Regions from separate parts of the Gelidimonas diazotrophica genome, predicted to be linked through region 3. Evidence: predicted binding sites of a transcription regulator. Region 3 holds the regulator's gene; each other region holds the start of a gene.
What was found. The regulator HrcA, encoded in region 3, represses chaperone genes, less so after heat shock. The targets are predictions, from matches to a motif close to TTAGCACTCNNNNNNNNNGAGTGCTAA.

Region 1 (10,696 bases), 350 kb from region 3:
GCACACGTCGCAGTTGATACAGTCATCCGTTATTATTAAAGCCATAAAACACCTCTTTTTACCGCTGAAATTCGACTTGCGCCGCAGCGGCCTGCGACTCAATCAAACTCAGCCAAACTCAATCAGGCTCTTGCTTTTGTTCCGTTAATTTGGATTGTAGCCATTTCTCGACCGAAGGGAAAACGAACTTGGAGACGTCGCCGCCCAGGGTCGCAATCTCGCGCACGATGGTGCCGGAAATGAACTGGTACTGGTCGGATGGCGTCAGGAACATGGTTTCGACATCCGGCAGCAGGTAGCGATTCATGCCGGCCATCTGGAATTCGTATTCAAAGTCTGACACTGCGCGCAAACCACGCACGATGACGCGCGCATCGTGGCGGCGCACAAAATCCTTCAGCAAGCCGGAAAAACTCTCGACCTGCACGTTCGGATAATGGCCCAGCACTTCGTTGGCAATTGACAGCCGCTCATCCAGAGCAAAAAACGGACTTTTGTTTTTGCTGTCGGCGACCCCGACAATCAGCTTACTGAATAAGCTCGATGCACGGCGCACTAGATCTTCGTGACCGCGCGTGAGCGGATCGAATGTTCCCGGATATACAGCAATAACCATCGACTTTCCCTCGAAATATCAACCAAATTGAACGCGCATTATGCCTCATAAAACATGCCAAACAGGACTGCTTAGTGCTTAATTCTTGCGCTGCAGCAAATGATAGAACACCATTCCCGCCTCTCCTTGCCGAATCACCTGCCACGGCGCCAGCCATTCCGGCGGGCTGTCCTGCGTTAGCGCGATCTCGGATTCGGCATAAATGATACCGTTTTCGGACAATAAGTGTACGCACAGCGGCAAAATCCGCGCCAGCCATTCTTGCGCATAGGGCGGATCGAGGAAAATCAGGTCGAAGCGCTGGGCGCCGTCCGGCGTGCTGCCGGCGAGTTTGTGCGCCACTGACAACGCATCGCCGCGCAGAATACTGACTTGCGCAGCTTGCAGCTTGTCCTTGGTGGCCTGGAGTTGTTGCGCTGCGGGGGTATGTTCTTCCACCATCAAGACGCTGGCCGCGCCGCGACTGGCCGCCTCGAAACCGAGCGCGCCGGTGCCGGCAAACAAATCAAGACAATGCAGCCGGCTCCAGCCGCCATTAAGCAAAAAATGCAGCCAGTTGAATACCGTTTCGCGCACCCGGTCCGGAGTCGGGCGCAGACCTGCCGCGTCCAGCACCATGAGAGGCGTGCGTTTCCACTGACCGCCGATGATGCGCACTTGTTGCGCCGGACCGCTGCGAGGGCGGCCCGGCGCAGTTTGTTTGGTCTTGCCGGAATATTTTTTCTGTGGCTGCATGTATATTAAATATGAGGGGTATATGAATAAATGCTGCAATTACCGCATTATTCTATGCAATTAAATAAATACGGTATTGAGTATATATTTAATCAATCACAATATTACATACAAAAAATTCAGTCCACGAAAGACACGAAAAAAATTCTCTGCTGCTGCCAAAGGATGCTGTTGTGCATTCTTTCGTGCTTTTCGTGTCTTTCGTGGACAATGCTTTTCATGTCTTATATGCACCGTGTGTAACAGCAGTAGATCAGTATCAAATTATTTTTGCTGATCTACGCCAACCACCACCGTGACCAGTTTGTCGAGCGCCACTTTGCGTGCGAATGCGGCCCGGATGTCGGCCGTCGTAACTTTGGCAATGTTGGCAGTCCAGGTATCGAGGTAATCCAGCGGCAACCGGTAATAACCGATGGCGGCGATATTGTCGAGAATCTTGCGGTTATTGTCGATGCGCAAGGCAAAACCGCCGACCAGGTTGTCCTTGGCGGCCTTCAGTTCAGCCTGGCTCGGGCCATCTTGCAGGAAGGCGTCCAGCGTGCTGCGCACCACTTTCAGTGCGTCATCGGCCTGCGCCTTGCTGGTCTGCAAGCCGATCTGGAACGGTCCGGGCTGCGCCATCGGGCTGAAATAACTGTAAATGCTGTACGACAAACCGCGCTTTTCGCGCACTTCGCGGGTCAGGCGCGAGACGAAGCCGCCGCCGCCCAGAATGTAATTGCCCACCATCAGCGTGAAGTAATCCGGATCGCTGCGTTGCAGCGCCGGCGCGCCGATCAGGATATGCGCTTGCGAGGCTGGATGCGGAATACGCAATTCTTCTGCGTGGGCTGGCGGCACGTCCGGCATTGCCGGCAGCGCAGCAGCGCTATGCGGCAAACGTTGCGTCAACTGCTGGGCAATCGCATCCGCTTCGGGCCGGGATATGTCGCCGATCAGTGCGATCACCGCGCGGTCGGCGACGTAATGGCTGCGATGAAACTCCAGCACATCGGCACGGCTGATGGTGGCGACCGAATCGACGCTGGCTTGCTGTCCGTACGGATGATTGCCGTACAAGGTCTTCCAGAACGCCTTGTCGGCAATCACTTCCGGCTTGGTCAGCTCCTCCTTCAGATGGGCGATGGTGCGCGCCTTGTCGCGGGCCAGGATGTCCTCCGGAAAACTCGGCTGCGCCAGCAGGCGCGCCAGCAGCGCCAGCGAGGCATCACGCTCGGCCGGGCTGGACAGGGTGCGCAAACTTACGCCGGCGCGCTCGCTGCCGGCAGCACCGCCGCGTTGGGCTGCGGTATCGGCGAAGGCGTCAGACACTTGCGCCTCGGACAGCGCCGGCTCAGTTGCCACCGCCAGCACGCCGCGCGCCAGCATGCCGTTGGTGAATGCCGCCAGGCCGGCTTTGCCAGACGGGTCGCGGCGTGCGCCGGCATCGAACTCGACGCTGACATCGAGCATCGGGATCGTGTGGTTTTCGACAAACAGCACGCGCGCGCCATTTTCCAGCGTCCAGTTCTGGATTTGCAGCGCAGCGTAGGCAGGAACAGTGCCAATCACGAAACTGATGGCGACCCATATCGGAAATAAAATGCGTTTCATATTTTTCTCAATTTTTTGCATGTTGGAGTGTGCGCGGCAAGCACCATTTCGATCCTGGGCAGACTGCAGCCACAGTGAGTTTCTCGATGCCATCCGGGCTGACGTTTAGCAATGCGTGTCTATTGCAGGGCTAGCACGTCAGTGCCGCAGCCCCTTCACTTCGGTGGCCTGCGCCGGTTTTTCCGACAGCGGCAGCGGCTCCAGCGTGGCCACCGTCAGCGCATCATCAATGAAATAGCGTTGTGCGACCGCCTGCACTTGTTGCGAAGTGACCGCCCGCAGTTTTTCGATGATGCGGTCGATCTGCTTGTACGACACGCCGGTCATTTCCATCATGCCGATTTCCATCGCCTGTCCGAACACCGAATCGCGTTTGTAGATCTGGCCGGCAATCAGTTGCGTCTTGACCCGTTTGAGTTCCGCTTCGGGCACGCCTTCGCGGCCGATGCGCTCGACTTCGGCGCGCAAGCGCGCTTCCAGTTGTACCGTGGTGGTGCCTGCGCTCGGCGTACCTTCCAGCGTAAACAGTACCGGGCCGCGGGCATTGCTGAAATAGCCGGCGCCGACTGCGTTGGCGACCTTGTCGGCACGTACCAACTGCGCATTCAGCCGCGCATTGTCGTAGCCGTCGAGCACCGCCGACAGCACATCGAGCGCATGCACATCGTCATCTTTTTCCACATCGCGCAAGGTCGGCACCTTGAAGGCCAGCACCACGAAAGGATTTTCGGCCGGCGCCTTGACGGTCACGCGCTTGATGCCGCGTTGCAGCGGTTCTAGTTGCGGCTTGCGTACCGGTAATACCTTGGCGGGGATTTTGCCGAAATATTTTTCGGCCAGCTTGACCACTTTGGCCGCATCGACATCGCCTGCGACCACCAGCGTCGCATTATTCGGCGCATACCAGCGGTCATGCCAGGCTTTGGCGTCCTGCACCGTCATCTGCTGCAAATCGTCCATCCAGCCGACAATCGGATGGTGATACGGATGCGCCACGAAAGCTGCGGCGTCCAGGGCTTCACCCACCAGCGCCATCGCCTGATCGTCGGTGCGCAGGCGGCGCTCTTCCATTACGACCCTGATTTCCTGCGCAAACTCTTTCTTGTCGAACACCAGATTAGCCATGCGGTCGGCTTCCAGCGCCATCACTGCTTCCAGCTTCGACTTTCCGATTTGCTGGAAATACGCAGTGTAATCCTTGCTGGTGAAAGCATTTTCGCGCCCGCCCAAAGCCGCCACTCGCTCGCTGAATTCGCCCGGCTTGAGGGTTTTGGTGCCCTTGAACATCATGTGTTCCAGCGCGTGCGCGACACCGGTGGTGCCATTGAACTCATCCATCGCGCCGATTTTGTACCACACCATCTGCGCCGCGGTCGGGGCCCGATGATCTTCCTTGACGATGATTTTCATGCCGTTTTTCAGCATGAATTCCTGCGCCGGCTGTGCCAGTGCGAAAACTGGCGCCAGCGCCAGCAGCCCGGCTGAAACAAGAAGTCGAAATTTCATAGTTGTCTGCTCTGTTAGAATGCGGTTGATTGTATCTCCTTGCATGTTCCATCGCTACAGACCCCCATTCCCATGTTTAGTTTCTTCAAGAAAAAACCAAAACCCGAGGCCGCTATACCCCAGGTGCCGCCGGTAGCTGAACTCCGGGAGCAGACATTGCCGCCGCCTGCACCAAGGCTAGAACCGGAGCCAGTCGCTAGCGCCAGTTTGGCTGCAGTGCCAGCGATAGCGTCAGCTACCGAGCCGGAAGCAAAACGCACCTGGTTGGCCCGCCTGAAATCCGGCCTGTCGAAAACCTCCAACAACCTGACAATGCTGTTCGTCGGCGCCAAAATCAACGACGACCTGTATGAAGAACTGGAAGCGGCGCTGCTGATGGCCGACGCCGGCATGGAAGCGACCCAGTTCCTGCTTAACGCGCTGAAAAAGAAAGTCAAAACCGAAAAACTCACCGAGGCCGCGCAGGTCAAGACTGCTTTGCGGGCGCTCTTGATCGAGATGCTGACGCCGCTGCAAAAACCGTTCGAACTCGGCCGCCATCAGCCGTTGGTGATGATGATCGCCGGCGTCAACGGGGCCGGCAAGACCACTACCATCGGCAAATTGGCCAAGCATTTACAGGCCCACGGCCAGTCGGTGTTGCTGGCCGCCGGCGATACTTTCCGCGCCGCCGCACGCGAGCAATTGGCAGTCTGGGGCGAGCGCAACAATGTCAGCGTGATTTCGCAAGAATCCGGCGACCCGGCCGCCATCGCATTCGATGCGGTGCAATCGGCACGCGCACGCAGCGTCAATGTGGTGATGATCGATACCGCCGGACGGCTGCCAACCCAGTTGCATCTGATGGAAGAACTGAAGAAAATCAAGCGGGTGATCGGCAAGGGATGCGAGGGCGCACCGCACGAAATATTGCTGGTGATCGACGGCAATACCGGCCAGAACGCGCTGACTCAGGTCAAGGCTTTCGACGACGCGCTGGGCCTGACCGGCTTGGTGGTGACCAAGCTGGACGGCACCGCCAAGGGCGGCATCATCGCCGCGGTGGCAAGAAACCGCCCGATCCCGATTTACTTCATCGGCGTGGGCGAAAAGATTGAAGACTTGCAACCGTTCGATGCCCGCGAATTCGTCGATGCGATATTCGATTGAGCGTTGTCTGAATCACATCCTAAGCAAATTCGAAGTAAGTTCCGAATAACACCCAAGCAGGCACTGCGCACAACCATGATCGCGTTCCAGCACGTTTCCAAACGCTATGCGCACGACGTCACCGCACTTAGCGACATCACCCTGACAGTCACCAAAGGCGAACTGGTATTTTTGGCCGGCCCATCCGGGGCCGGCAAATCCACCCTGCTCAAACTGCTTGCCGCCATTGAGCGCCCGAGCAGCGGCCAGGTCACGCTCAACGGCCAGGATATCGGCAAGCTTAAACGCGCCGGACTGCCTTATCTGCGTCGCAATCTGGGCTTGATTTTTCAGCAACAACGACTACTGCAAGACCGCCATGTGCTGGCCAACGTGATGCTGCCGCTGATCGTCACCGGCGCATCTTCGGCAGAAGCCGAGAAGCGCGCACTAGCGGCGCTGGACAAGGTCGGGCTGCTGGACCGGGCCAAATCGGAGCCGCAAGCACTGTCCGGTGGCGAACAACAACGTGCGGCGATCGCGCGCGCAATCGTCAACCGGCCACAACTGATTCTGGCCGACGAGCCGACCGCCAACCTCGACCGCGACAGCGCCAACCAGGTGCTCGAAGCGCTCAAGGCGTTTCACAGCGCCGGCGTGACCTGCCTGATTTCGACCCACGATGAACAATTTCTCGATAGCGCCACACGCGTAATTTACCTGCGCCAAGGTCAATTAATCGAGACCTGGCGCAAGGAAACAGCATGAAAATCTGGCTGCGGGAACATCGTTTCGCCTTGACTGACGCGCTGCGCAAACTTATCAGGACACCCGGCAGTTTCGCCTTCAACGTGCTGGCGGTGGCGATTGCGCTAGCCTTGCCGATCGCCGGTCTGACCTTGCTCGAAAACATTCGTCCGGTCACGCAGCAACTGGCGGTGGAACCTGAAATCAGTCTTTTTCTGGCGGCCAACACGCCGGCCGAACAGGCGCGCGCACTGGCATCCGGCATCCGCAACACGCTGCCGCCGACCAGCAAAAAGTCCCGGATCGAATTCGTCCCGCGCGAGCAAGCGCTGGACGCACTCAAAGAAAAAACCGGATTGGCCGATGCGCTGGCCACACTGGGCCAGAATCCATTGCCGGACGCCTACATCATCCGGCTGTCGAATACCGATGCTAGCGCAGTCGATGCGCTGGCCGAGCGCCTGAAAGCGTTGCCGGGCGTCGAGACGGTGCAAGTTGATTCGGACTGGGTCAAGCGGCTGGCAGCAATGCTGCAAATAATGCGGCTAGCCCTGCTGCTGCTGGCGGTGACGCTGGGCGTGGTGGTGATGGCAGTGGTGTTCAATACAGTGCGCCTGCAAGTGCTGACGCAACGCGAAGAAATCGCGGTCTCGCGCCTGCTCGGCGCCACCGACGCCTTCATTCATCGGCCGTTTTACTATACCGGCGCACTGCTCGGCGTATGCGCCGGCGCGGTGGCGCTGGGCGCGGTGGCGCTGGCGCTGCAACCGCTCAACGTAGCGATTACAGAATTTGCCCGGCTCTACGCATCGGAGTTCCGCCTTACTGCGCTGGATCTATCCACCACGCTGTCGCTGCTGGCGATCAGCGCCGCGCTGGGCCTGTTCGGAGCCACCCTGTCGGTACGCAGGCATTTGGCGCAACTTCCTTAGCACTTTAAAATATACTGGATGATGTATTTTTTAAGATGTTTTATATCATTGCGGAAAAAGCAGATAAAAACGATATACTCCGCTTTTTATAATTTATGAGATTTTTTTACGGAGCGTAATCCGACCATAAAATCTTGATGCTGCGCAATTAGTAGAACTAATTCGTCTCTATACTTTCTAACTGTGTAATTACCTGTTTGACTGGCAATAAAGATTGACACTCGATGCAACTAAAACCCAATTTAGCACTCTCCTATAGAGAGTGCTAAGATATCAAAAGAACTTGTTTGGCATGCCGCAAAGCAATTTCACCATCAGTAATGTGAGGAGAAAAATGAAAGTACCAACCACTCAATCTCAGTCTGTCGCGCCAGCGTTGGTTGCCAATAGCAATAATGCACTCGCGCTGGGATTTTCGGGTAGCTTGGGCAATATCGACGCTTACATCTCGGCAGTCAATCGCCTGCCTATGTTAAGCCACGAAGAAGAAATGTCGCTGGCGCGCCGTCTGCGCGAGCAAAACGATCTGGCTGCAGCGCAGGATATGGTGCTGTCGCATTTGCGCCTTGTGGTATCGATTGCACGCGGCTATCTGGGCTACGGCCTGCCGCACGCCGACCTGATCCAGGAAGGCAATATCGGCTTGATGAAAGCGGTCAAGCGCTTCGATCCCGACCAAGGCGTGCGGCTGGTGTCGTATGCAATGCACTGGATCAAGGCTGAAATGCATGAATACATCCTGAAAAACTGGCGGCTGGTCAAGGTTGCAACTACCAAGGCGCAACGCAAGCTGTTTTTCAATCTGCGCAGCCACAAGGAAGGCCTGGGCGCGATGACGCCGAAGCAGATCGATGCGCTAGCCGCAACCTTGAATGTCAAGCGCGAAGAAGTCATCGAGATGGAAACGCGTCTGACCGGTCGCGATATTGCACTCGAACCACAGACCGACGATGACGAGGACAAGTTCGCGCCGATTGCCTATCTGTCTTCGGAAACTACCGAGCCCACCAAGGTTCTGGAAGCGCAACAAACCGACCGGCTGCAATCTGAAGGGCTGCAAACGGCACTGGGCACGCTGGACGCCCGTTCGCGTCGCATTGTCGAAGCACGCTGGCTTGCCAATGACGATGGCTCTGGCGCCACCCTGCACACGCTGGCCGACGAATTCGGCGTCTCTGCCGAGCGCATCCGCCAGATTGAAGCTGTCGCACTGAAAAAGATGAAGGGTGCGCTGGTGGCGTATATCTGATCGCTGGCTCCTACTTTAAGGCCCAGCTTCAACGTTAAAAAAGCGCTCTTCGGAGCGCTTTTTTTCGTTGCGACGGTCATCATTTCAACATGCATTATTTCAGCAGCAATTTCAAGTCGCTGGCAATCGGTGCCGCACCTTGTCCGTGCCGGATGAACAGGCGCATCCGGCCCTGCGGATCGAACACGTAGCTACCGGCGGTATGGTCCATCGTGTAGCTGCCTGGCTCCTTGCCCGGCGCTTTTTGATAAAAAATACGGAAGTCCTTGGCTATTTTTTCGGTGGCAGCCTGGTCGCCAACCATGCCGAGAAAGCGTGGATCGAAGGCCGGCACATATTGCGCCAGCAACGCTTGCGTGTCGCGCTCCGGGTCAATCGACACAAACAACACTTGCACGCGGTCCGACAACGGACCCAACTCTTGCATGACACTCGCCATTTCCGCCATGGTGGTCGGGCAGACATCGGGGCACTGGGTGTAACCGAAGAAAACCACAACGGCTTTACCCTTGAAATCGGCCAGAGTCCGAGCTTTGCCATGATGGTCGGTCAGCGCAAAATCCTTGGCGTAATCGATCCCGGTGATGTCGGTATTCTGGAAGGCAACCTTGTCAGCAGATACCAGGCTCTGCAAGCGTTCCGACAGCGGTTTGTCGCCGCAGGCGGTCAGTGCCAGAGTGGCAGTAAAAAGAGTAATCAGAGTACGTGAGGCGGAAATTAAGCGCATGGATTCAAAATGGAAAATAGTGATCGACCAACAGGGCTGCAAATAACAGCGACAGGTAAATAATCGAATAAGCAAATGTCTTACGCGCCAGCAGGTCATTGTAATGGCGATAAATTTGCCACGCGTACCACAGAAAAATAGCGCCCAATATCAGCGCGCTAAACAGATAAATCAAACCGCTCATGCGCACCGCATAGGGCAAAGTGGTGGTGGCAACCAACACAATTGTATACAACCAGACGTGAAAACCGGTGAATTCCATGCCATGCGTAATCGGTAGCATGGGCAATCCCGACTTTGCATAATCATCGCGCCGGTACATGGCAAGCGCCCAGAAATGCGGGGGCGTCCAGACGAAAATAATCAACACCAGCAACCATGCCTGCATCGGCACATCATTGGCTATCGCGGCCCAGCCGAGCGCAGGCGGCATCGCACCGGACAAGCCGCCGATGACGATGTTTTGCGGTGTCGCCGGCTTCAGGATAATGGTGTAAATCACAGCATAGCCGACGAAGGTGGCGAAAGTCAGCCACATCGTCAATGGGTTGACCAGGTTGTATAAAACCAGCATGCCGATGCCGCCCAGAACGCCGGAAAAAACCAGCGTTTGCGGTACCGTGATAGCACCGTTGGCCGTCGGGCGACGTGCAGTGCGTGCCATGCGCGAATCGATTTCACGCTCCACCAGGCAGTTGACCGCAAATGCCGCGCTTGCCAGCAACCAGATGCCGGCAGTGGCAGCGATGACGACTTTCCAGTCCGGCAAATCCGGGGTGGCCAGGAACATGCCGATCACCGCGCAAAATACGGCCAGTTGTGTGACGCGCGGCTTGGTCAGCGCTAGATATTGGGCCAGACGGTTTTGAGAAGCGATAAGGGTTGTCATTAGGCAGAATTTAAAAGGATGATGACCGCATATGCGCTGCGCCAGGCAAGGTTTGGGATGAGATGGTTGCCTTGTAGTTTAGCATCACCAGCAACAGTACGAGCAGCGCGGCGCCGCCGTTATGCAGTACAGCAATAGCTAGCGGCCAGTTCAGGAATATGGTCGAAAGTCCTGTCGCAAATTGTAAGCCGACAACAATCAACAGCCAGCGTGCGATCTGGCGCAAGGCTGCAATCTGCAGAGCGCGATATCCAACCCAGGCAATGCAGCCGATAACTATAAATGCGAAGTTGCGATGCATCCAGTGGATCGCGGTCAGAGCCGAAAACGGCAGGTAATCGCCGGCAGCAGTCTTGCCAAGATGCCGCCACAGCGTGAAGCCATGCTCGAAATCCATCGGCGGTATCAGCGCGCCATGGCACAGCGGGAAATCGGTGCAGGCGAGCGCGGCGTAGTTGGTGCTGACCCAGCCGCCCAGAGCGATCTGCAAGAATAGCAACACTAGTGCAACAATTGCTGGCAGACGCAACGTCGCGGCACGCGGGTCTGGCACAACTGGCGCGCTTTGGCG
Region 2 (10,696 bases), 1.7 Mb from region 3:
ATTGCAATTGCTTTGATGCGCCAACAATTAATGCCGTACGGCAAAAATGAACGTGATAGTAATCTCATTTCGAGAGAAATATCTGTAAAACAAGTGTCAGACTATTAAAAAATATAAAAATTCCCTCCACTCAAGAAATATTTTGTCAGATTAATAATAATTCAAGTTGATTGTTGTCAACATTGCATTAAGTATGCGCAATATCCTGAATGACGCTAAGGACTACGTAACTATCGGGTGCGCATGGCGTTGATTGTGCGGCCAAGTTCGATGACCGACATCGCGTAAAAGAAGCTGCGGTTATATAGGGTGATGGCGAAAAAATTGTCGGTACCCAACCAGTATTCGGCCGCTTCGATACCGTTTTGCAAATCGACCAGACCGTATAGTAAATCGGTTGGTGCATGCGGACTTGGCACTACGCCTGCGCTTGCCAATGCATCGAACGTATATTTTGCCTCCAGGCCCTGGCCGAGGAATGATGCCCAGAGCTTGTCATGGTCGTCCGATGGCGGGATGGTCGCAGGGAAAACGATAGGATAGCCGCGTCTCCATCCATGCATCGTCAGGAAATGGGCCACACTGCCAATTGCATCTGCTGGCGAATTGTGTAAATCGATCTTGCCGTCCTGGTCGAAATCAACCGCATAGGCGCGAATACTGCTGGGCATGAATTGCGGCCAGCCTATCGCTCCTGCGTACGATCCGGTCAGGGACCATGGATCGATGCCGGATTCGCGCGCGTATAGCAGGACATTTTCAAGTTCGCCGCGGAAGAACTCCATTCTTGCCATGCGTGTCGGGGTATTCGGGTAGTCGAAGGCGAGGGTGGTCAGCGCATCGAGCACGCGAAAATTCCCCGTGTTGCGGCCAAATACGGTTTCCACGCCGATGATGCCGACGATGATTTCAGCCGGAACGCCGTATTGTATTTCGGCACGCTCCAGATCGCTGGCGTAGTCGTTCCAGAATTGCACGCCGGCATTGACGCGTATCGGTTCCACGAAGCGTGCGCGGTAGGCTTGCCAGTTCTTTGGACGCCCTGGTGGCGCCGGTTTCATCAGTTGGATTGCGGTTTCGGAATATTCCACTTGGACCAGGATTGCTTGCAATTTAACCTTGTCGAAATGATGTTTTTCAACCATTTTATCAATGAAGCTTGCGACTTCTTGCCACTGTCCAAAATTGACGAATTCCCCCTGGTTTTCTTGCATAAAGGCGAGCTTACGCGCGGCGCCCGCTTGGTCTGCCTGCGCTACGGTGTGCGGACCCAATCCCAGTGCGAGCAACAAGGGCAGGGTGGAAAGGAAAGTCGGACGCTGCGGTGTTTTGGGAAATTTTATCGACATTGTGCGAAAGTGAGTTGTGGTTCTGAGGTGACGGCTGCTACAGAGTCGTCAGGCGACTGCCTGGAGTTGGGGAAACATGCGGCCCAGTTTGGAAGCGTAAGATAGTGAGTGTATGCGGTATGACGGGTTTGCGTTAGCGTCGGTTGTGTTGGACGGCTTTCAGCCGCTTTTTGCCGCTTGTTGCAATTTATCTGTCAATGATTTCAACCCGATTTAATTCAAGAAGGTCATGCCCGCAGCAGTGGGCGATCATGCATCCATGACGACAGCTTTTTATACCCATCCCGATTGCATGCTCCATGAAATGGGCAGTTGGCATCCGGAGTCGCCGGCTCGGCTGCAGGCGATTGAAGATCAGTTGATTTCCAGCCGGCTTGGCGCCTATCTGGAGTATCGCCAGGCGCCGGCCGCCGATCTGGCTGAAATCGCCCGCGTCCATACGCCGGCGACCATTGCTCGGGTGCGCGACAACGTGCCACAGGCACACAGCGGCCAGGCCAGCTATTACCCGCTGGATGGCGATACTTCGCTCAATGCCTTCAGCTGGAAAGCGGCGCTGGGCGCTGCCGGCGCTGCTGTGGCGGCCACCGACGCCGTCATCAAAGGCGAAATTGAAAACGCCTTCTGCTCGATCCGCCCGCCCGGTCACCATGCGCGGCCGACGGAGTCGATGGGTTTTTGCCTGTTCAATAACGTCGCCATCGCGGTGCGGCACGCGCTGGAAGTGCATGGACTGCAACGGGTGGCCATCGTCGATTTCGATGTCCATCATGGCAACGGCACCGAGGAAGCGTTCGCCAACGAGCCCAAGGTGTTGATGGCGAGTTTCTTCCAGCATCCGCTGTATCCATACAGCGGGACCGACCGCAGCATCACGAATGCGATCAACATCGCGCTGCCGGCTTACACCGGAGGCGCAGTGGTGCGTCAGCAAATTACCGAAAAATGGTTGCCGGCGCTGCACGCATACCGGCCGCAAATGATCTTTATTTCGGCTGGTTTCGATGCCCACCGGGAAGATGATATTGGTCAGATGGATCTGGTCGAAGCCGATTTCGCATGGATTACCCAACAGGTCATGGATGTCGCCAGACTGCATGCAGGCGGGCGCATCGTCAGTTGCCTCGAAGGCGGTTACAACCTGTCTGCGCTGGGGCGCAGCGTGGTCGCGCATTTGCAGGTGCTGGCCGGGCTGGACGGATTTTAGATGGTGCGCGCCACAACTCCGTACAATAGCGTTTTATCCCGCAAGAATTGATTCCGCATGTCGATACAATGGTTCCCCGGCCACATGAACGCCGCCCGCAAGAAAGCTGCGGAAACCATGGAAGCTACCGATCTGGTCATCGAAGTGCTCGATGCCCGCATCCCGCAAGCCAGTTGCAATCCGATGGTCGAAGAGTTGCGCCTGTTCCGGCAGCGCCCTTGCCTGAAAATCCTGAACAAGAGCGATCTGGCCGACCCGGTAGCAACGCAAGCCTGGCTGGCTTTTTACAACAGCCAGAAAAACGTGCGCGCGGTTGCGCTGTCCTGCAAAAAACCGTCCGATGTCTTGAAAATCCCCGCCTTATGCCTGGAGCAGGCGCCGCATCGCGGCGTGCCGACCAAGGCGCTGCGGATGATGATCATGGGCATCCCGAACGTCGGCAAATCGACACTGATGAACGCCTTGCTCAAAAGACGCGTGGCCAAGGTTGGCGACGAGCCGGCGGTGACCAAGGTGCAACAGCGCTTGTACCTGAACAAGAACATGATCCTGATCGATACGCCCGGCTTGTTGTGGCCGAAAATCGCCCATCCGACCGACGGCCTGATGCTGGCCGCCAGCCACGCGATCGGCGTCAACGCCTTGATCGAGGAAGAAATCGCCACTTTCCTGGCCGAGATTCTGCTGCAGCGCTATCCGCAATTGTTGGCAACCCGTTACAACATGAAAACCGAAGGCATGGATGCGGTCAGCGTAGTCGAAGGCGTTGCGCTGCGGCGCGGTTACCGCCTGAAAGGCGGCGACTGGGATTTCGAAAAAGCCGCCAATACCCTGCTGCAGGATTACCGTACCGGCGCGCTGGGCCGCATCAGCCTGGAGACGCCAGACAGCCGCGCCGCGTTGCTCGCGAGCTATGTGCCGCCAGTGTTGCTGGGCTTGTCGCAGCAGATAATGCCGCCTGAGGATATCGAAGAAGAGCCAAAGTAATTAAATATAACGTGGGAGTATGGCTAAAAACCATGCTTTCCCCGCATGTATTCATTGCGGTATTGAATAATACGCGGAATAGTATATAAATACATCAACATAATAAAGACGGAGACAAAATGGACCAGTCAGCAACAGATCAAGCGCTTCCGATGGTATTGCACAGCCGCAGCGGCGGCATTGCTACCCTGACCTTGAACCGTGCGGCGCAATTCAATGCGCTATCGGAACAGATGATGGACGCACTGCAGGCCGAACTGGATGCGGTTGCCCAAGACGCCACCGTGCGGGTGGTGGTGCTGGCGGCCGAAGGCCGCGCGTTCTGCGCCGGACACGACCTCAAACAGATGCGCGCCACGCCCGAACTGGCTTATTACCAAACCCTGTTCACGCAATGCAGCAAGCTGATGCTGACCATCCAGCAAATGCCGCAACCGGTGATTGCGCGGGTGCAGGGCATCGCTACCGCAGCCGGCTGCCAGTTGGTCGCCATGTGCGATCTGGCGGTGGCTTCCAGCACGGCCCGGTTCGCGGTGTCGGGCATCAATTTCGGCCTGTTTTGCGCCACGCCATCGGTTGCACTGTCGCGCAACGTCTCGCGCAAGCAGGCCATGGAAATGCTGCTGACCGGTGACTTCATCGACGCCCAGACCGCAATGGCGCGCGGCCTGGTCAATCGGGTGGCGGCACCGGAACAGCTCGATGCCGAAGTCGCCGCGCTGACTGCCAGCATCCTGAGCAAACCCGCAGTCGCGGTCGCGATGGGCAAGCAACTGTTTTACCAGCAATTGGAAATGGGAATTGATGCCGCGTATCAGTTGGCCGGCCAAACCATGGCTTGCAACATGATGGATGCAGCGGCACTGGAAGGGGTGCAAGCGTTCATCGAAAAACGCGCGCCGCAGTGGTGAGGATGGTGAACAACCCAGATGCAATAAAAAAACGGGAGAGATATTGCATCTCTCCCGTTTTTTATTGCGTGCTTACTCGTCCTGATTTACCAGGACACGATGACCGAGTTCTTGTATTGCTTCAGCACGAACTGTTTGACTTCCGGGCTGTGGTACGCCTTGAGCAGCTTCGCCACCCACGGCTTGGCCTTGTCTTGATCGCGCACTGCGATCACGTTGGCGTACGGGCCTTTCGGGCCTTCGATGGCAATGGAGTCAGTGCCCGGGTTTAGCCCGGCCTGTTCGGCATAATTGCCGTTGATGACGGCCGCGTCGAGGTCGGCCAGCGAGCGCGGCAATTGCGCTGCATCGAGTTCGACAATCTTGATTTTTTTCGGATTACTGGCGATATCGAGCGGGGTCGCGCTCAGGCCGGCACTGGCTTTCAGCTTGAACAATCCCTGCGCTTGCAGCAGCAACAACGCGCGGCCGCCATTGGTAGGATCGTTCGGTACGCCAACCCGGGCACCCGGTTTCAGGTTGGCCAGCGATTTCACGTTTTTCGAGTACACGCCCATCGGTTCGGTGATGGTATAGCCGACATTGGCGAACTTGTAGCCGCGATCCTTGATTTGCGCTTCCAGGTAAGGCAGGTGCTGAAAGCTGTTGGCATCGAGATCGCCGGAAGCCAGCGCGGCGTTCGGTTGAATGTAATCGCTGAACTCGACGACTTGAATTTTCAAGCCATCTTTTGCGGCGATTTTCTTCACGACTTCCATGATCTCCGCGTGTGGGCCGCCGGTTACGCCGATCTTGATCGGTTTGTCCTGTGCCTGTGCCGGCGCGATGGCGATGCTGGCAAGCAGACTTAGCCCGCTAAAAAATTTTAAGATATGACGACGTTGCATGATGTTCCTTTTGGATATTAAGACGGTATTAAAAAAACTAACGATGACTCAGCCGGCGCACCAGCAGGTCGCCCAGCGATTGCACAATTTGTACGAATACGATCAAAATCAGCACCACTGCCAGCATTACCTCCGGCAGGAAGCGTTGATAGCCGTAGCGAATCCCGAGGTCGCCCAGGCCGCCGCCGCCAATCGCCCCAGCCATTGCCGAATAACCGACCAGGCTGATGAAGGTGATGGTCAGACCGGCCACGATGCCGGCAAACGCTTCCGGCACCAGCACCTTGAAGACGATTTGGGAGGTGGTGGCGCCCATCGCCTGCGCCGCCTCGATCAGGCCGGGATCGACTTCGCGCAGCGCGGTTTCCACCAGGCGGGCGACAAAGGGCGCCGATGCCAGCGTCAGCGGCACAATCGCCGCTGCAGTGCCGATCGAAGAGCCGACGAAAAAGCGCGTCAGCGGAATCACCGCCACCAGCAAAATGATGAACGGCGTCGAACGCACCGCGTTGACCAGCAACCCAGCCACGCGATTGAAAATCGGATTGGGCAATATGCCCTTGCGGTCGGTCAGGTGCAGCGCGATGCCGAGCGGCACACCGAGCAGCGCTCCCAGAATTCCGGAAACCGCGACCATCACCAGCGTTTCGCCAAAGGAAGAAATGAATAAATCGAACAATTCAGATGACATGATTTAACTCCTCAACGATTACACCTTGCGCGCGCAGGTAGGTTATTGCTGCAGTGATATCGTCTGCAGCGCCGCTGGCCAGTACCGCCAGCGAGCCGAATGCCTGGCCCTGGATCTCGTCGATCTGACCGTGCAGGATGGTGAAATCCATGCCGTAGCGGCGAATCGCTTCCGACAGCAGCGGCTGGTCCACGCTGGCGCCGGAAAATGCAAACCGGAACAAATGATCCTGGCCGCTGCCGGCCTGGGTTTGCGCCAGCTTGGCGCGTACCCGCTGCAGCACGCCTTCTGGCAATTCCTGTGCAATCACATCGCCGATCAAGGCTTTGGTGACGTCATGTTTGGGTTCGCGAAAAACGTCGATGACTGCGCCTTGTTCGATGATTTGTCCGGCTTCCATCACGGCGACGCGGTCGCAGATGACCTTGATGACTTCCATCTGGTGCGTGATAAGCACAATCGTCAGGCCAAGCTCGCGGTTGATGCGGCGCAGTAGTTCAAGGATGGCGCGGGTGGTTTCCGGGTCCAGCGCCGAGGTGGCTTCGTCCGACAATAATATGGTCGGGTCATTCGCCAGCGCGCGCGCAATGCCGACGCGCTGCTTTTGGCCGCCGCTGATATGGGCCGGATAGCGCTGTTTCAATTCGGTCAGGCCCACCAGTTCCAATAGCGGCATGACTTTTTTATGGATTTCGGCTTTTGACAGGCCGGCCAGTTCCAGCGGCAGGGCGACGTTGTCGTACACGGTGCGCGACGTCAGCAAATTGAAATGCTGAAAAATCATGCCGATGTCATGCCGTGCAGTGCGTAATTCTTTTGCATCCAGGCTAGTCAGGTCGCGGCCATCGACCAACACCCGGCCCGAGGTCGGACGGTTCAACAAGTTAATGGTGCGCACCAGCGAGCTTTTGCCGGCGCCGCTGCGGCCGATGATGCCGAAAATCTCGCCTTTGCGAATCGACAGGCTGACGTCGCGTACCGCATCGACGTCGCCGCTTGCGCCTTTGAAGCGCTGGTGGATTGCTTGTAGTTCTATCATCTGAATCGTGTATTTCTGCAAATAAAAAAGCGACAGACTGTATCGTGATCGACACTCTGTCGCTGTATTTTTTCTCAAGGGAGTAATTCTACGGGAGCCGCTTTATAAGCGAAACGATTTGTATTGTATGTCGATATTACTTTTCGGTATATTTCGCTATCCCGCATCCGGATTGGAATCGCGCCTTGCTACCCCATGAAAAAACCCGCTCGGTTTGCGCCGAGCGGGTTTTTTCGTTAGCAGCAGTTTAGCTTGCTTGTATCTGCTTGTATCTAATAACCGAAAACGGTTATTACATCATGCCGCCCATACCACCCATGCCGCCCATACCACCCATGCCGCCCATATCAGGCATGCCGCCAGCTGCTTTGTCATCAGCCGACTCAGCGATCATGCAGTCTGTAGTCAACATCAGGGAAGCGATCGACGCTGCGTTTTGCAGAGCTGAACGGGTTACCTTTGCTGGATCCAGCACGCCCATTTCAACCATGTCGCCGTAAGTACCGTTAGCCGCGTTGTAACCGAAGTTACCTGTGCCAGCCAATACCTTAGCAACTACAACCGAAGCTTCTTCGCCGGCGTTTTGGACGATCATGCGCAGCGGTTCTTCCATTGCGCGCATAACGATCTTGATGCCAGCTTCCTGGTCAGGATTGTCACCAGTGACCTTGATGTTGGCGCGAGCGCGCAACAGTGCAACACCGCCGCCAGGAACAATGCCTTCTTCGACTGCAGCACGAGTTGCGTGCAATGCATCTTCAACGCGGGCTTTTTTCTCTTTCATTTCGACTTCGGTAGCAGCGCCAACCTTGATCACAGCAACACCGCCTGCCAATTTGGCAACGCGTTCTTGCAGCTTTTCACGGTCGTAGTCGGAAGTCGCTTCTTCGATTTGTACGCGTACTTGCTTGACGCGTGCTTCGATTGCAGCATGCTGGCCCGCACCGTCGATAACGATGGTGTTTTCCTTGCCGATTTCTATCCGCTTGGCTTGGCCCAATTCTTCCAGCGTAACTTTTTCCAGTGTCATGCCAACTTCTTCAGCAACAACTTGACCACCGGTCAGGATTGCGATGTCTTCCAGCATTGCTTTGCGACGATCACCGAAGCCTGGCGCTTTAACTGCGCAGGTTTTCAGGATGCCGCGAATGTTGTTGACCACCAGAGTTGCCAGCGCTTCGCCTTCGACGTCTTCTGCGATGATCAGCAGTGGACGGCCAGCCTTGGCGACTTGTTCCAGAATCGGCAGCAGGTCGCGGATGTTGGAGATTTTCTTGTCGCACAGCAGGATGAATGGATCTTCCAGCAATACAACTTGTTTTTCCGGATTGTTGATGAAATACGGTGACAGATAGCCACGGTCAAACTGCATACCTTCAACGATATCGAGTTCGTCGTTCAAGGATTTGCCGTCTTCAACAGTGATCACGCCTTCTTTGCCGACCTTGTCCATCGCTTCAGCGATACGCTCGCCGATGGATGCATCGCTGTTGGCAGAGATCGAACCGACTTGGGCGATTTCTTTGGTAGTGGTGCATGGCTTGGCGATTTTTGCCAGTTCAACGATAGTTGCTGCAACTGCCTTGTCGATACCGCGCTTCAAGTCCATTGGGTTCATGCCGGCAGCAACGTACTTCATGCCTTCGCGCACGATGGCCTGGGTCAATACGGTTGCAGTAGTTGTACCGTCGCCAGCGTTGTCGCTGGTGCGGGATGCAACTTCTTTTACCATCTGCGCGCCCATGTTCATGAGCTTGTCTTTGAGTTCGATTTCCTTGGCTACCGATACACCATCTTTGGTGATGGTTGGCGCGCCGTATGAGCGTTCGATTACGACGTTGCGGCCTTTAGGGCCCAGGGTAACTTTAACTGCGTTGGCGAGAATGTTGACGCCTTCGACCATCTTGGAACGGGCTGAATCGCCAAATACTACGTCTTTAGCTGCCATGTGAATCTCCTAAACTGATTTTCGGGGCGGGCACTGCTTGAAAGCTTGCCAGCCTGAGAATGTGATGTGACTAAATGATTGATGCCTGACGGATGGTGTGTTGATTACTTTTCAACGACAGCCATGATGTCTTCTTCGCGCATGACCAGCAATTCGTCGCCGTCAACCTTGACCGTCTGGCCAGAGTATTTGCCGAACAAAACGCGATCGCCGACTTTTACAGCCAAGGCACGAACTGAACCGTTTTCCAGAATTTTGCCGTTGCCTATTGCCAGAATTTCACCTTGATCCGGTTTTTCAGCAGCTGTTTCAGGCAGAACGATGCCGGATGCTGTTTTTGTTTCCTGATCCAGACGTTTTACGATAACGCGGTCATGCAAAGGACGAAGATTCATAAAAACTCCTTAGTATTCAATAGGTTGTTGTTTTTTTGCGGCATTTCTGCCACAAAGCATTCTTACTGCGCAGCCTTGTACTGGAAACAGGCTTTGCCGCAAAATTTTAAGGCCAGGAGAACTTGTTAGCACTCTCCCCTAGCGAGTGCTAATTATATGGGGGCTTATCGGCTTTTTCAAGACGTCAAAAATAACAGTTGTAAATTATCTTTCTGATCCACTTTTCCTCCTGTTTGTCCTTTCGCATACCTGATTTTCTAGTGCCGGCAAAGTGCTACAATCCGGCCCTTTCGCCATCCAGGCGTCAGCAATGGAAGAAGAAATGTCATGGGGCAACGCAGTTACAGCGTGAAGCGGGACGGCTTCACTTCCAGTTTTGGTGTGCTGGCAGCCACCCTCGGTTCTGCTGTCGGTCTGGGCAATATCTGGAAATTTCCCTATCTGACTGGCGCCAATGGCGGCGCAGGCTTCTTGCTGGTCTACTTGCTGGCGACCCTGTTTATCGGGCTGCCGGTGATGATTGCCGAGATTACCCTGGGGCGTCAAGCCAAGGCAAATCCGATTACCGCCTTGCAAACGCTGGCATCCAAGGGGCAACCCTGGTGGCTGATCGGCGCTTTTGGCATGCTGGCCGCCTTCCTGATTCTGTCTTTCTATTCCGAAGTGGTGGCCTGGGTCTTCGCCTATGTGTTCAAGGCAATCGGCGGCTCCATCCTGAGTAGCGACCGGAACATAACCGAGGCTGCCTTTGGCGCGCTGATCAGCGATCCCTGGCAATCGGTGTTCTGGCAGTGGGGCGTGCTGTCTCTCATGGGCGGCATTCTGCTGCTGGGCGTGACCAAAGGCATTGAAGCGCTGACCAAGAGGCTGATGCCGCTGCTCTTTCTGTTGTTGTTATTGCTCTGCGCGGTCAGCCTGTCCTTGGACAAGGCCACTGAAGGTCTGGCATTCCTGTTCAATCCCGACTTCAGCAAAATCACGACTTCCGTAGTACTCACAGCAATGGGACTGGCGTTTTTCAAGCTGTCGATTGGGATGGGAACCATGATGACCTATGGCAGCTATTTCCGCGACGATCAGAATATACCGGTGACGACTTTTCGTGTGATGAGTGCCGATCTGTGCGTCTCGATGCTGGCCGGCATTGCAATTTTCCCTGCGGTATTTACCTTTGGCTTCACGCCGGCAGCGGGGCCGGCACTGGTATTCATTACCATTCCAGCGGTGTTTTCCCAGATTCCGATGGGGCAAATTCTGATGGTGGTTTTCTTCGTTCTGACTG
Region 3 (10,696 bases):
GTTGGTTTGCATCAGCCGCACGCGCTCGGGCCAGCCGGGCAGTTTGTTATCGACGTAATCCAGCAGTTCTTCGGCGTAATCGGTGATCTTGGCGTAGTACATCGGAATTTCGCGCTTTTCGATCAGCGCGCCGGAGCGCCAGCCGCGACCGTCGATCACTTGTTCATTGGCTAGTACGGTCTGGTCGATCGGGTCCCAGTTCACGGTGCCGGTTTTTTGATAGATGATGCCTTTTTCCAGCATCTTCAGGAACATCCACTGGTTCCATTTGTAGTATTCGGGCGTGCATGCGGTCATTTCGCGCGACCAGTCGATTGCCAGCCCCATCGATTCCATCTGCTGCTTCATGTGCGCGATGTTGGCGTAGGTCCATTGCGCCGGCGGCACGTTGTTGGCCATCGCGGCGTTTTCAGCCGGCATGCCGAACGCATCCCAGCCCATCGGCATCAGCACGTTGTAGCCGTTCATGCGCAGATAGCGGTACATCACGTCATTGATGGTGTAATTGCGCACATGGCCCATGTGCAGCTTGCCGGACGGATAGGGCAGCATCGAGCAGGCGTAATACTTGCCTTTCGGGAAACGCGGGTCGTGTTCGACCGCTTTGTAGGCGTCGATCGCTTTCCAGTGGGATTGGGCGGATGTTTCGACGTCGGCGGGGCTGTATTTTTCTTGCATGACGGGTCCGGCTTTAAGTGGCTGTGAACCGCACATTATACCGGTTCATTTTGCTCCCCTCTCCCGTTTGCGAGAGAGGGACTTTAGAGCAGGATCAGTTCCAGCGCCGGTTTTTCGCCGTAATCGGCGTAGCGGTCGTTGATGGCTTCGATGCAAAAAGCCAGATCGTCGAGAATTTCAGGCGCCTGCGCGCGCAAAAGATCGGCGTGCTGCACTTCGATACGCAAGACTTCATCCGGCTTCAGATGGAATGTTGACATGCTGTCATCGTCGCGCAGATAACTCATGCAATCGACCCAGGCATTCATGTTGCGGCCGTAAAAGTCGGGAAAGCCGAACACGCGCTGGCTTTCGTTGTGGAAAGCCTCCCAGTTGGTGATGGCTTCACCGTTCAGTTTCACGGTCGGCATGTTGCGGCTCTCTTTCTGTTGATATTATTTACGGGAGTATGTCAACAAACATGGCATCTTCCGCACTATTTAATTGGTATTTAAAAAATACGTAGTGCAGTATGCCGTACGTGATTTTTCCTGATTCATTACCTTACTCATTGCCCTGATTCTGCCGCTTTTGCATCGGTAACGAAGCCGAGCTTGGAGAGGCCGTTGCTTTGCGCTGCCGCCATGACTTGCGCGATGACTTCGTAACGGGTTTCCTTGTCGGCGCGCAGTTGCAACTCGGGCTGCGGCTGCTTCTGCGCTGCGGCTGCAAATTTGGCCGGCAGTCCGGCCTGATCGATGGCTTGATTGTTCCAGAAAATCTTGCCGGCGGCATCGATCGAAAGTGAAATCGTCTCGGGCTTCTCGGGCGCTGCCGCCGACTGTGCGCTCGGCAGATCGAGCTTGATCGCATGGGTGAAGAGCGGCGCCGACAGGATGAAAATCACCAGCAGCACCAGCATCACGTCCACCATCGGCGTGACATTGATTTCTGCCATCGGGGCCGGGTGTCGGTTGTCGTTGAATCCGCCGAATGTCATGGGGTACTCCAGAGTGTAGGGTGAAGATTGCGGTTTATTTACCGATTTATTTTCCGACCCGTGCGCCGGTGGTCAGGTAGGCGTGCAAGTCGTGGGCAAAGGCATCGAGTTCGGCCAGCGTGAGCCGGTTGATGCGGGTGAATGCGTTATATGCCAGCACGGCCGGAATCGCTACCACCAGCCCGAGCGCGGTCATGATCAGCGATTCGCCGACCGGCCCGGCAATCTTGTCGATCTGGATGGTGCCGGCTGCGGATATTGCAATCAGCGCATGGTAAATCCCCCACACGGTGCCGAACAGGCCGATGAAAGGGGCGGTGGAGCCGACCGAGGCCAGCAGGGTCAGACCATTTTCCAGTCGCGACGAAACGCGGTTGATTTCCTGGCGCAAGGTGCGGGTAATCAGTTCGCTCGGATCGGTGGCGGTATTGAGCGAAGCGGCAGCGTCGGTTTGCTGGTGCAGATTGGCAGCCTCGACGCCTTGCGTGGCGAGCGGGGTGAAAATATTTTCACTATCTTGCTGCCGGATGACGGTAACGGCGTCGGACAGCGTGGGCGCTTTCCAGAAACCTGGGAGCGCTGAAGCGGCCTTGCGGACGCGCCATGCGCTCCACGCTTTGGACAGGATGTAATACCAGCTGCTAATCGACATCAGCAACAAGACATAGGCGGCCGCGTGGCTAATAGCATCGCCTTGCGACCAATAGTGGGCAAGCCCGAGGGTTTGATTCATGGTTTTTGAGTCAAGATAGATTAATCCCGCAGTGTATAGGGAATGGAAATTTCATACCACTGGGAAACGGGTTTTCCGTCTTGTGTGGCAGCGGCGAAGCGCCAGTCTCGTGCCGCCGCAAGCGCGGACTGATCGAGCAGCGGATAACCGCTGGATTGCTTGATGTGCACGGCACCGGCAGTGCCGCCGGCATTGACCAGTACGCGCAGTACAACGGTGCCTTGCTCATTGTATCGGCGCGACATCAGCGGGTAATCGGGCTTGCGATTGCGGGCCGCATAGGCGGCGGGAATCGTCATACTGGTGACGCTGGCAACACTGGCAACGCCGGTTTTGGCAGTAATCGGCGGCGCTTCAGGAGCGGCTGCCGGCGGCGCGTTTGGCGTGGAATTTTGCGTTGAAGACGACTCGGACGGAGCGCTTTGTTGTTGCGACTGCGGCTGCGGTGGTGCGGAAGGCGCGGCCAATATCCGCGACTGGTTCAAATTGTCTGGAACCTGTGCAGCAGTCGGTCGTCGGGGCTGCGCCTTTTGTTGCGGCACAATTTTTGGCACGGATTTTGGCCGTTTCGGTGGCGCGCTGTTTTTGGCTTGCGGTGTTGCTTTCGGCTTGCTGGCGGCTGCGGCGGAAGCTACGGCTGCCGCGGGCGATGCAGCTAAAGCCGGGGCGTGCAGGGCGACTATTAGAATTGGATCGCGCTGATCCGGTTTAGCTGGTGGTGTCAGCCAGATCGCCGCCGCTGCAATCAGTGCGAGATGCAGCGCTATGGTCCCGAGCAGCGCGACAATCGTGGCGCGCTGTGGATTTTTGCCGGTAGTCATTGAAGTTCAACGGAAGTCATCGGCCAAACCGGCATGCGGATGCAAGCCTAGCGCAGTCCGAGCACGTCCTGCATGTCGTACAGACCGGTGGATTTATCGGCCAGAAAACGCGCCGCCCGCAACGATCCGTGCGCATAGGTCACACGGCTGGACGATTTGTGGCTGATTTCGATGCGCTCGCCAATGCCGGCAAACAGCACCGTATGGTCGCCGACGATATCGCCGCCGCGAATGGTGGCGAAGCCGATCGAGGACGGGTCGCGGGGGCCGGTGACGCCTTCGCGCGCATATACCGCGCATTCATCGAGATTGCGGCCGAGCGCGCTGGCGATGACTTCGCCCATCTTCAGCGCAGTGCCGGACGGCGCATCCACCTTGTGGCGGTGATGCGCTTCGATGATTTCGATATCGTAGCCTTCGGCAAAACTTTTAGCGGCCATTTCGAGCAACTTCATCGTCACGTTGACGCCGACGCTCATGTTGGGCGCGGACATGATGGCGATTTTCTTCGACGCGGCAAGAATCGCGGCCTTGCCGGCTTCATCGAAACCGGTAGTCCCGATAATCATCTTGATGTCGTGTGCAGCGCAGTATTCCAGATGCTTGAGCGTGCCTTCCGGGCGGGTGAAGTCAATCAGGTATTCCGCGCCGGCCAAGCCCTTGGCCAGATCGGATTCGATTAATACGCCTTGCTGTGCGCCCAGAAAAGCGCTGGCATCGGTGCCAATGTCAGGCGCTTGCGCGATGTCCAGCGCACCGGTTAGGGTGGCGTCAACTGCGTTGTGGATGGCTTCAATCAGCATCCGGCCCATGCGGCCGGATGCGCCGGCGACGGCGATTTTCATTTGGTTCATGCGATTTTCGGGTAATTATTTTGGGGCAGCGGCGCTGGTGGGAGCGGCTTTGGGTGCAGCGGCTTCGGGCGCTTTGTCTTTTGGCGGGTTGCCCGCTATGCGCGACAGATAATCCTCTTCGGTAGGCAAATCGCCACCTTCAAAGCGTTCCACCAGATCATTTTTGAAGTACACCGTCACGCGGCTGGCGGTGACTTCGCCGTTGCCTTTTTGCATGCGAAATGGGTAATACCAGCGGTCGTCGTGAAAAATATCGCTCAACATCGGTGTCCCCAGCACGAAGCGCACCTGATCGTGCGTCATGCCTTCCTTGAGTTGGGAGATCATTTCTTTCGAGACGAAATTGCCCTGCTGAATATCGATCTTGTAGGGCGAGAAAGCGCCCAATACACGCGCCATCCCGGTCGGGCCGCTGGTTCGGGTGCCGGTGGCGGCGTCAAGCGGTTCCGCCGCAGCGGTTTTGGCCGGGGCTGCATCCGTTGTCTTTGCCTTGGCCGCAGGCGCATCATCCATCAGTGGATTCTTGGAGGCGCATCCTGCTAGCACCAAGCACAAACTGCCGATCAGCAGCAAGGCAAGGGAAGATGGGGCGCGGGTGAAGTGGGGGTGCAGCAATCGCATAAGGTATCTCAATTCAATTGTGCTAAAACACATAATGATAAAACAGAACTGCCCGAATCTTACCTGAAGCGGCTGGTTAACTCATCGCGGCCCTGCATATCGGATGCATGCATTGTCAGTCCACGTTATGATTTCAACTTTCGTACCGTTCCAAGGGACGGGGTTTCAAACCGGATTTAGTTTTACGACAACCATGAACAAAAACCCCAGTGATTTAAAAGCCAGCGGGCTCAAGGCAACCTTGCCGCGTCTGAAAATTCTCGATATTTTTCAGAATAGTGCAGTGCGCCACCTGACGGCCGAAGATGTATACAAGATATTGCTGACTGAAAATATGGATGTCGGTCTGGCTACTGTGTATAGAGTCCTGACACAATTTGAACAGGCTGGGTTGCTCAATCGCAACCACTTCGAGACCGGCAAAGCCATATTCGAACTCAACCAAGGATCGCATCACGACCATTTGGTGTGTTTGGACTGCGGCCGGGTGGAAGAGTTCTACGATGAAGAAATCGAGAAACGTCAGCAAAAAATTGCTGCTGAACGCGGTTTTCATATCTCCGAGCATGCGCTGGCGCTGTACAGCAATTGCATCAAGACCGATTGCCCGCATCGCACCAAGTAATGCAGTGCGTAGGATGGGTGAAACCCATCTTGTAAGTTCGATATGCGATGGGTTTCACCCATCCTACTGTGCTTCAAATCTTCAATGCAACGTGCGTAACTTAATGACTTAATGTTAATGACTCAACGCATGCGACAGCAGCTTGGCCGTGATATTCACCATCGGTATCACGCGCTCATACGCCATGCGGGTCGGCCCGATTACGCCTAATGTGCCAACGACGCGGCCGTTGACTTCATAGGGCGCGGTGACGATGCTGGTGTCATCCATCGGCATCAGTTGCGATTCGCCACCAATGAAAATCTGGACCCCGGTGGCCTTGCTGGAAATATTGAGCAATTGCATCAGGCTGGTTTTCTGCTCGAACATGTCGAACAGTTTGCGCAGCGAATTCATGTTGGCGGCCAGATCGCTTACGCGCAGCAGGTTACGCTCGCCCGCGATCACCATATCTTCGCTGTCATCCGCCATCGCTTCGCTGCCGGCTTCCACCGCGGCCTGCATCAGGCGCGTCATGTCGTCGCGCAGGCTGCGTAATTCGTTTTGCAGCCGCCCGCGCACTTCGTCGAAGCTCAGTCCACCGTAATTTTGATTGATGTAATTGGCGGCCTGCACCAATTGCGCCGGCGTGTAATCAACGTCCGTCAGTAGCAGGCGGTTCTGCACATCGCCGCTCGGGCTGACGATGACTAGCAGCACCCGTTTATCGGACAGGCGCAAAAATTCGATCTGCTGAAACACCGATTCATGCCGCTGCGTCAGCACCACGCCGGCGAATTGCGACAGGGAAGACAGCACCTGGGCGGCATTGGCAATGATTTTCTGCGGCGATTTTCTGGACAGCGTAGTTTGCATCCGGGACTCGACCGCGGCTTCGTCAAAGGCTTGCAACGTCAATAGGGTGTCGACGAAAACCCGGTAGCCGCGCGGCGTTGGCACCCGGCCGGCCGAGGTGTGCGGGCTGGCGATGAAGCCCATCTCCTCCAGGTCTGACATGACGTTGCGGATGGTGGCCGGCGACAAATCCAGCCCCGACAGTTTCGACAAGGCACGCGAGCCGATTGGCTGGCCGTCGGCGATATAGCGTTCGACCAGGGCCTTGAGCAGAGTTTGTGCGCGAATATCGAATTGCATAGGTTTATAGGAAGCAAGTTGATATATGGATGGAAACAGGGATTGGAACAGCGACATCGGAACAACGGATACAACTCACAAGTTGCCACCAGCAATATTATGCGCCCATCGCGTCAATCAGCCAGCGGTCGAGTTCGTGCAGAGTGGTGCAGACCGCGTCCGGACGGCACTGTTCGGGCAGACTGCGCTCAAAACGGTTCATCCAGACGCCATGCATTCCCGCATTTTGCGCACCCTGCACATCCAGCATCAGGTCGTCGCCGACATACACCGCTTGCTGCGGCTGGATTTCGAGGGCTGCGCAGGCCGCATGAAAAATCTGCGGATCGGGTTTGGCGCGACCGAAACGGTGCGCTGCAATCGAGGCCTGGAAATGGTGGGCGATGCCGATAGCTTGCAAGTCGGCAAAACCGTTCGAGATCGAACCTACCGCCAGCCGCGTATTGAGCTTGGTCAGCCCCGGCACCACATCCGCAAAGGGCGTGACCGCATTGCGGGCAGTGGAAAAAAACACCATCGCATGATCCACCAGAGCAACATCTGCGCCTACCTGGCGGAATGCCTCGCAAAGTGTTGCATGGCGCAAGCCCCAGAGGTCGATCTGGTAACGCGGCTCAGTCTGCATCAGCGCTTGCCGCCGGGTGCGCAACAGGTCGATCGAATAGCGCTCGGCCACTGCCGGCGCGTGCGCGAGCAGCCACCCGTGTAACACTTTTTCAGCCTGTTCTAGCACTGGAACAATTGGCCACAGGGTGTCATCGAGGTCGAACAGCACAGCTTTGATTGGAGTGTTCAACGTCGTTAACTTTCACATTCTTCAAGAGATGGCTGAATTATGTTCTAATCTGTGAACCTCGTCCTCCCTTCTCCAGCCCAACTCAATATGCCTTTAGCGCCAAAAACAATCGCTGTTATAGGCAAGCCCCAAGCTCCCGGCATCGCGCAATCGCTGTCCCAGATTGCCCATTTTTTCGATGACGCAGGGTATACCGTGGTGCTGGAAGCAGAAACCGCGCGCGATATTGAATTGGCCGGTTTCGAAGCAATGACGCCGACACAAATCGGCCAGCATGCCAATGTTGCGATTGTGGTCGGCGGTGACGGCACCATGCTCGGCATCGCACGTCAGTTGGCGCCCTATGACGTGCCGATGATTGGGATCAATCAGGGGCGGCTGGGCTTCATGGCCGATATTCCGATCGATGGCATGCTGCCGGTGTTGGCTGACATGCTGGCAGGAAATTACGAGACGGAATTTCGCAGCCTGCTGGAAGGTTGTGTGATGCGCGATGGTGAAAATATCTTTTCCGCCCTGGCATTCAACGATGTGGTGGTGTCGCGCGGGGCCGGCGCCGGCATGGTCGAGTTGCGGGTCGAGGTCGATGGTCACTTCATGTACAACCAGCGCTCCGATGGCTTGATCGTTTCCACGCCGACCGGTTCGACCGCGTATTCGCTGTCGGCCGGCGGGCCATTGCTGCATCCCAGCCTGGGCGGCGTCGTATTGGTGCCAATTGCTCCGCACGCGTTGTCGAATCGTCCGATCGTGGTGCCCGATTCAAGTGAAATCATGATCGAAGTCGTCAGCGGCCGCGATACCAGCGTCAACTTCGACATGCAGTCGTTTGCCAGCATATTGCTGCACGACCGTATCCATATCAAGCGTTCCGCGCACCGCATCACCTTCATGCATCCGCAAGGCTGGAATTATTACGATACCCTGCGCGAGAAGTTGCACTGGAACGAATATCCGTCGGCCGAAGGGCAGTTAACTTAAATTGCGCTGAATTGCGTTAAATTGCGGTTTTCACGCCAATGCAGCAGCCAGTCTTACATTCTTCAGGTCTCACCATGCTACGTACACTTTCCATCCGTGATTTCGTGATTGTCGATTCGATCGAGCTGGAATTTTCCTCCGGTTTTTCGGTATTTACCGGCGAGACAGGTGCCGGTAAATCGATTCTGATTGATGCTTTGGCGCTGGCTTTGGGCGGACGCGGCGACGCCAGCGTGGTGCGCGAAGGCGCGTCCAAGGCGGATATCAGCGCCGAGTTCGCGGTCAATGGGCAAACGGTCGCCTGGCTGGACGCCAACGAATTCCAGAGTGAAGAGGGCGCGGTGTTGCTGCGCCGCGTGATCGACAACGCCGGGCGCTCCAAGGCCTTCATCAACGGCATCGCCGCCACCGCCTCCCAATTGCGCGGAATCGGTGAAATGCTGGTCGATATTCACGGCCAGCACGCCCACCAGTCCCTGCTGAAACCCGACGCGCAGCGCGTTCTGCTCGACAGCCAAGCCGGTTTGCTGACGCAGGCGCGGGAAGTGGCTGCGGCCTACAAAGACTGGCGCGGCATTGCCAAACAGCGCGAAACCTATGAAAAAGACGCCAAAAACGTGCTGCTGGAGCGCGAGCGGCTGGAATGGCAGGTGGGCGAACTGGAAAAACTCGCCGCCAAACCGGGCGAATGGGACGAAGTCAGCACCGAACACAGCCGTCTGTCGCATGCCGCCAGCCTGATCGAAGGCGCGCAGGAAGCGCTGGACGCGATTTCCGAATCCGACCACCCGATTCTGTCGCAACTCTCCAGCCTGAACCAGAAACTGGGCAAACTGGCCGACATCGACGGCACGCTGAAACCGGTGCTGGAATTGCTGGAACCGGCCCGTATTCAATTGCAGGAAGCGGTGTCCGCGCTCAACGATTACCTGAGCCGGGTTGAGCTGGACCCGAATCGCCTGCGCGAAGTCGATGCGCGGCTCGAAGCGCTGCATTCCAGCGCCCGCAAATTCCGCGTCGCGCCGGAAGACTTGCCGGGCGAATTCGTATCGCTGTCGGTGCAATTGAAGCAGTTGGCGGACGCCAGCGACCTCGATGCGCTGCGGGCGCAGGAAGAAAAAATCAAGGCTGCATACTTGCAAGTGGCGCAAAAATTGTCCAAAGCCCGCAGCAAAGCCACCAAGATACTGGGGGATGCGGTGACTGCCGCGATGCAGGATTTGAGCATGGCCGGCGGGCGCTTCGTGGTGGGATTGAACCCCTGCGAGCCAGCCGCTTATGGGCTGGAACAGGTGGAGTTTCTGGTGGCAGGCCATGCCGGCACTGCGCCGCGCCCTTTAGCCAAAGTCGCGTCAGGCGGTGAACTGGCGCGCATCTCGCTGGCGATTTCGGTCATCACTTCCAGCGCCACTTTGACGCCGACGCTGATTTTCGATGAAGTCGATAGCGGCATCGGCGGCGGCGTGGCCGAAGTGGTTGGCCGTCTGTTGAAACGCCTGGGCCAGGACCGGCAGGTGTTGTGCGTGACGCACTTGCCGCAAGTCGCCAGCCAAGCCAATCAGCATTTCGAGGTCAGCAAGGCGAATCAGGACGGCAGGACACTTTCCCGCATCAATGCACTCGAAGCAAAAGATCGCATAGAAGAAATCGCCCGCATGCTGGGCGGGATTGAAATTACCGCCACCACCCGCAAGCATGCGCGGGAATTGCTGGCACTTTAACTGCGCCTAGTATGTGATAAAAACACTTGTTTTCCGCAATGATTGATTGCGGTATTAAAAAATACCCCCGTTATTTTAAAAGTAGAATGGGTGCAACCCATCTTGCAGACTTGATAAGTGATGAGTTTCACCCATCCTACGCACATTATTCGTTCAACCCATCACCAGAAATCATCCGACATGTCTTTTCAATCAGAACCGCCCTACACGCACGGCACGCTGCCTAAAACCGCCGTCGTGCTGGTAAACCTCGGTACGCCCGAGGCGCCGACCGCTGCTGCGGTGCGGCCTTACCTGAAGCAATTCCTGTCGGACAGCCGCGTAGTCGAAATTCCAAAAATAGTCTGGTGGTGCATTCTCAATGGCATCATCCTGCCGCTGCGCGCCGGCAAATCGGCGGCCAAGTACGCGACCATCTGGACCAAGGAAGGCTCGCCGCTGAAGGTTCACACCGAAAAGCAGGCCAAATTGTTGCAAGGCACTTTGGGCCAGCGCGGTCACCAAGTGCAAGTGGCGTATGCGATGAGTTACGGCAATCCTTCGCTGCCAGCGGTACTCGACAAGTTGAAGCTGGATGGCTGCGAGCGCATCCTGGTCTTGCCCGCTTATCCGCAATATTCAGCCACCACCACGGCATCCGTTTTCGACGCGGTATTTGCGTATTACCGCAAGGTGCGCAACATTCCGGAACTGCGCCTGATCAAGCATTATCACGACTATCCCGGCTATATCAACGCCCTGAAACAATCGGTG

Region 1: the regulator HrcA is predicted to act here: its motif matches at 7,503-7,529, upstream of rpoH (RNA polymerase sigma factor RpoH).
Region 2: the regulator HrcA is predicted to act here: its motif matches at 9,540-9,566, upstream of groES (co-chaperone GroES).

The regions. Positions count from the first base shown of each region.
Region 1 covers NZ_CM146349.1:2,867,704-2,878,399, forward strand. Annotated here, with positions in the region: gene KGFNPO_RS13300 (YfhL family 4Fe-4S dicluster ferredoxin) at 1-45, opposite strand, end outside; gene coaD (pantetheine-phosphate adenylyltransferase) at 119-616, opposite strand; gene rsmD (16S rRNA (guanine(966)-N(2))-methyltransferase RsmD) at 695-1,351, opposite strand; gene KGFNPO_RS13315 (M16 family metallopeptidase) at 1,616-2,947, opposite strand; gene KGFNPO_RS13320 (M16 family metallopeptidase) at 3,086-4,453, opposite strand; gene ftsY (signal recognition particle-docking protein FtsY) at 4,526-5,602, shown strand; gene KGFNPO_RS13330 (cell division ATP-binding protein FtsE) at 5,678-6,349, shown strand; gene ftsX (permease-like cell division protein FtsX) at 6,346-7,260, shown strand; gene rpoH (RNA polymerase sigma factor RpoH) at 7,595-8,509, shown strand; gene KGFNPO_RS13345 (SCO family protein) at 8,604-9,236, opposite strand; gene cyoE (heme o synthase) at 9,241-10,125, opposite strand; gene KGFNPO_RS13355 (COX15/CtaA family protein) at 10,136-10,696, opposite strand, start outside.
Region 2 covers NZ_CM146349.1:391,557-402,252, forward strand. Annotated here, with positions in the region: gene mltB (lytic murein transglycosylase B) at 231-1,349, opposite strand; gene KGFNPO_RS01880 (histone deacetylase family protein) at 1,609-2,556, shown strand; gene ylqF (ribosome biogenesis GTPase YlqF) at 2,614-3,543, shown strand; gene KGFNPO_RS01890 (enoyl-CoA hydratase) at 3,663-4,454, shown strand; gene KGFNPO_RS01895 (MetQ/NlpA family ABC transporter substrate-binding protein) at 4,541-5,341, opposite strand; gene KGFNPO_RS01900 (methionine ABC transporter permease) at 5,379-6,032, opposite strand; gene KGFNPO_RS01905 (methionine ABC transporter ATP-binding protein) at 6,022-7,071, opposite strand; gene groL (chaperonin GroEL) at 7,364-9,019, opposite strand; gene groES (co-chaperone GroES) at 9,124-9,414, opposite strand; gene KGFNPO_RS01920 (sodium-dependent transporter) at 9,742-10,696, shown strand, end outside.
Region 3 covers NZ_CM146349.1:2,522,419-2,533,114, reverse strand. Annotated here, with positions in the region: gene leuS (leucine--tRNA ligase) at 1-678, opposite strand, end outside; gene KGFNPO_RS11775 (barstar family protein) at 762-1,088, opposite strand; gene KGFNPO_RS11770 (ExbD/TolR family protein) at 1,226-1,657, opposite strand; gene KGFNPO_RS11765 (MotA/TolQ/ExbB proton channel family protein) at 1,704-2,390, opposite strand; gene KGFNPO_RS11760 (energy transducer TonB) at 2,411-3,211, opposite strand; gene dapB (4-hydroxy-tetrahydrodipicolinate reductase) at 3,259-4,065, opposite strand; gene KGFNPO_RS11750 (outer membrane protein assembly factor BamE) at 4,081-4,686, opposite strand; gene fur (ferric iron uptake transcriptional regulator) at 4,880-5,311, shown strand; gene hrcA (heat-inducible transcriptional repressor HrcA) at 5,426-6,445, opposite strand; gene KGFNPO_RS11735 (HAD family hydrolase) at 6,543-7,241, opposite strand; gene KGFNPO_RS11730 (NAD kinase) at 7,329-8,222, shown strand; gene recN (DNA repair protein RecN) at 8,297-9,943, shown strand; gene hemH (ferrochelatase) at 10,124-10,696, shown strand, end outside.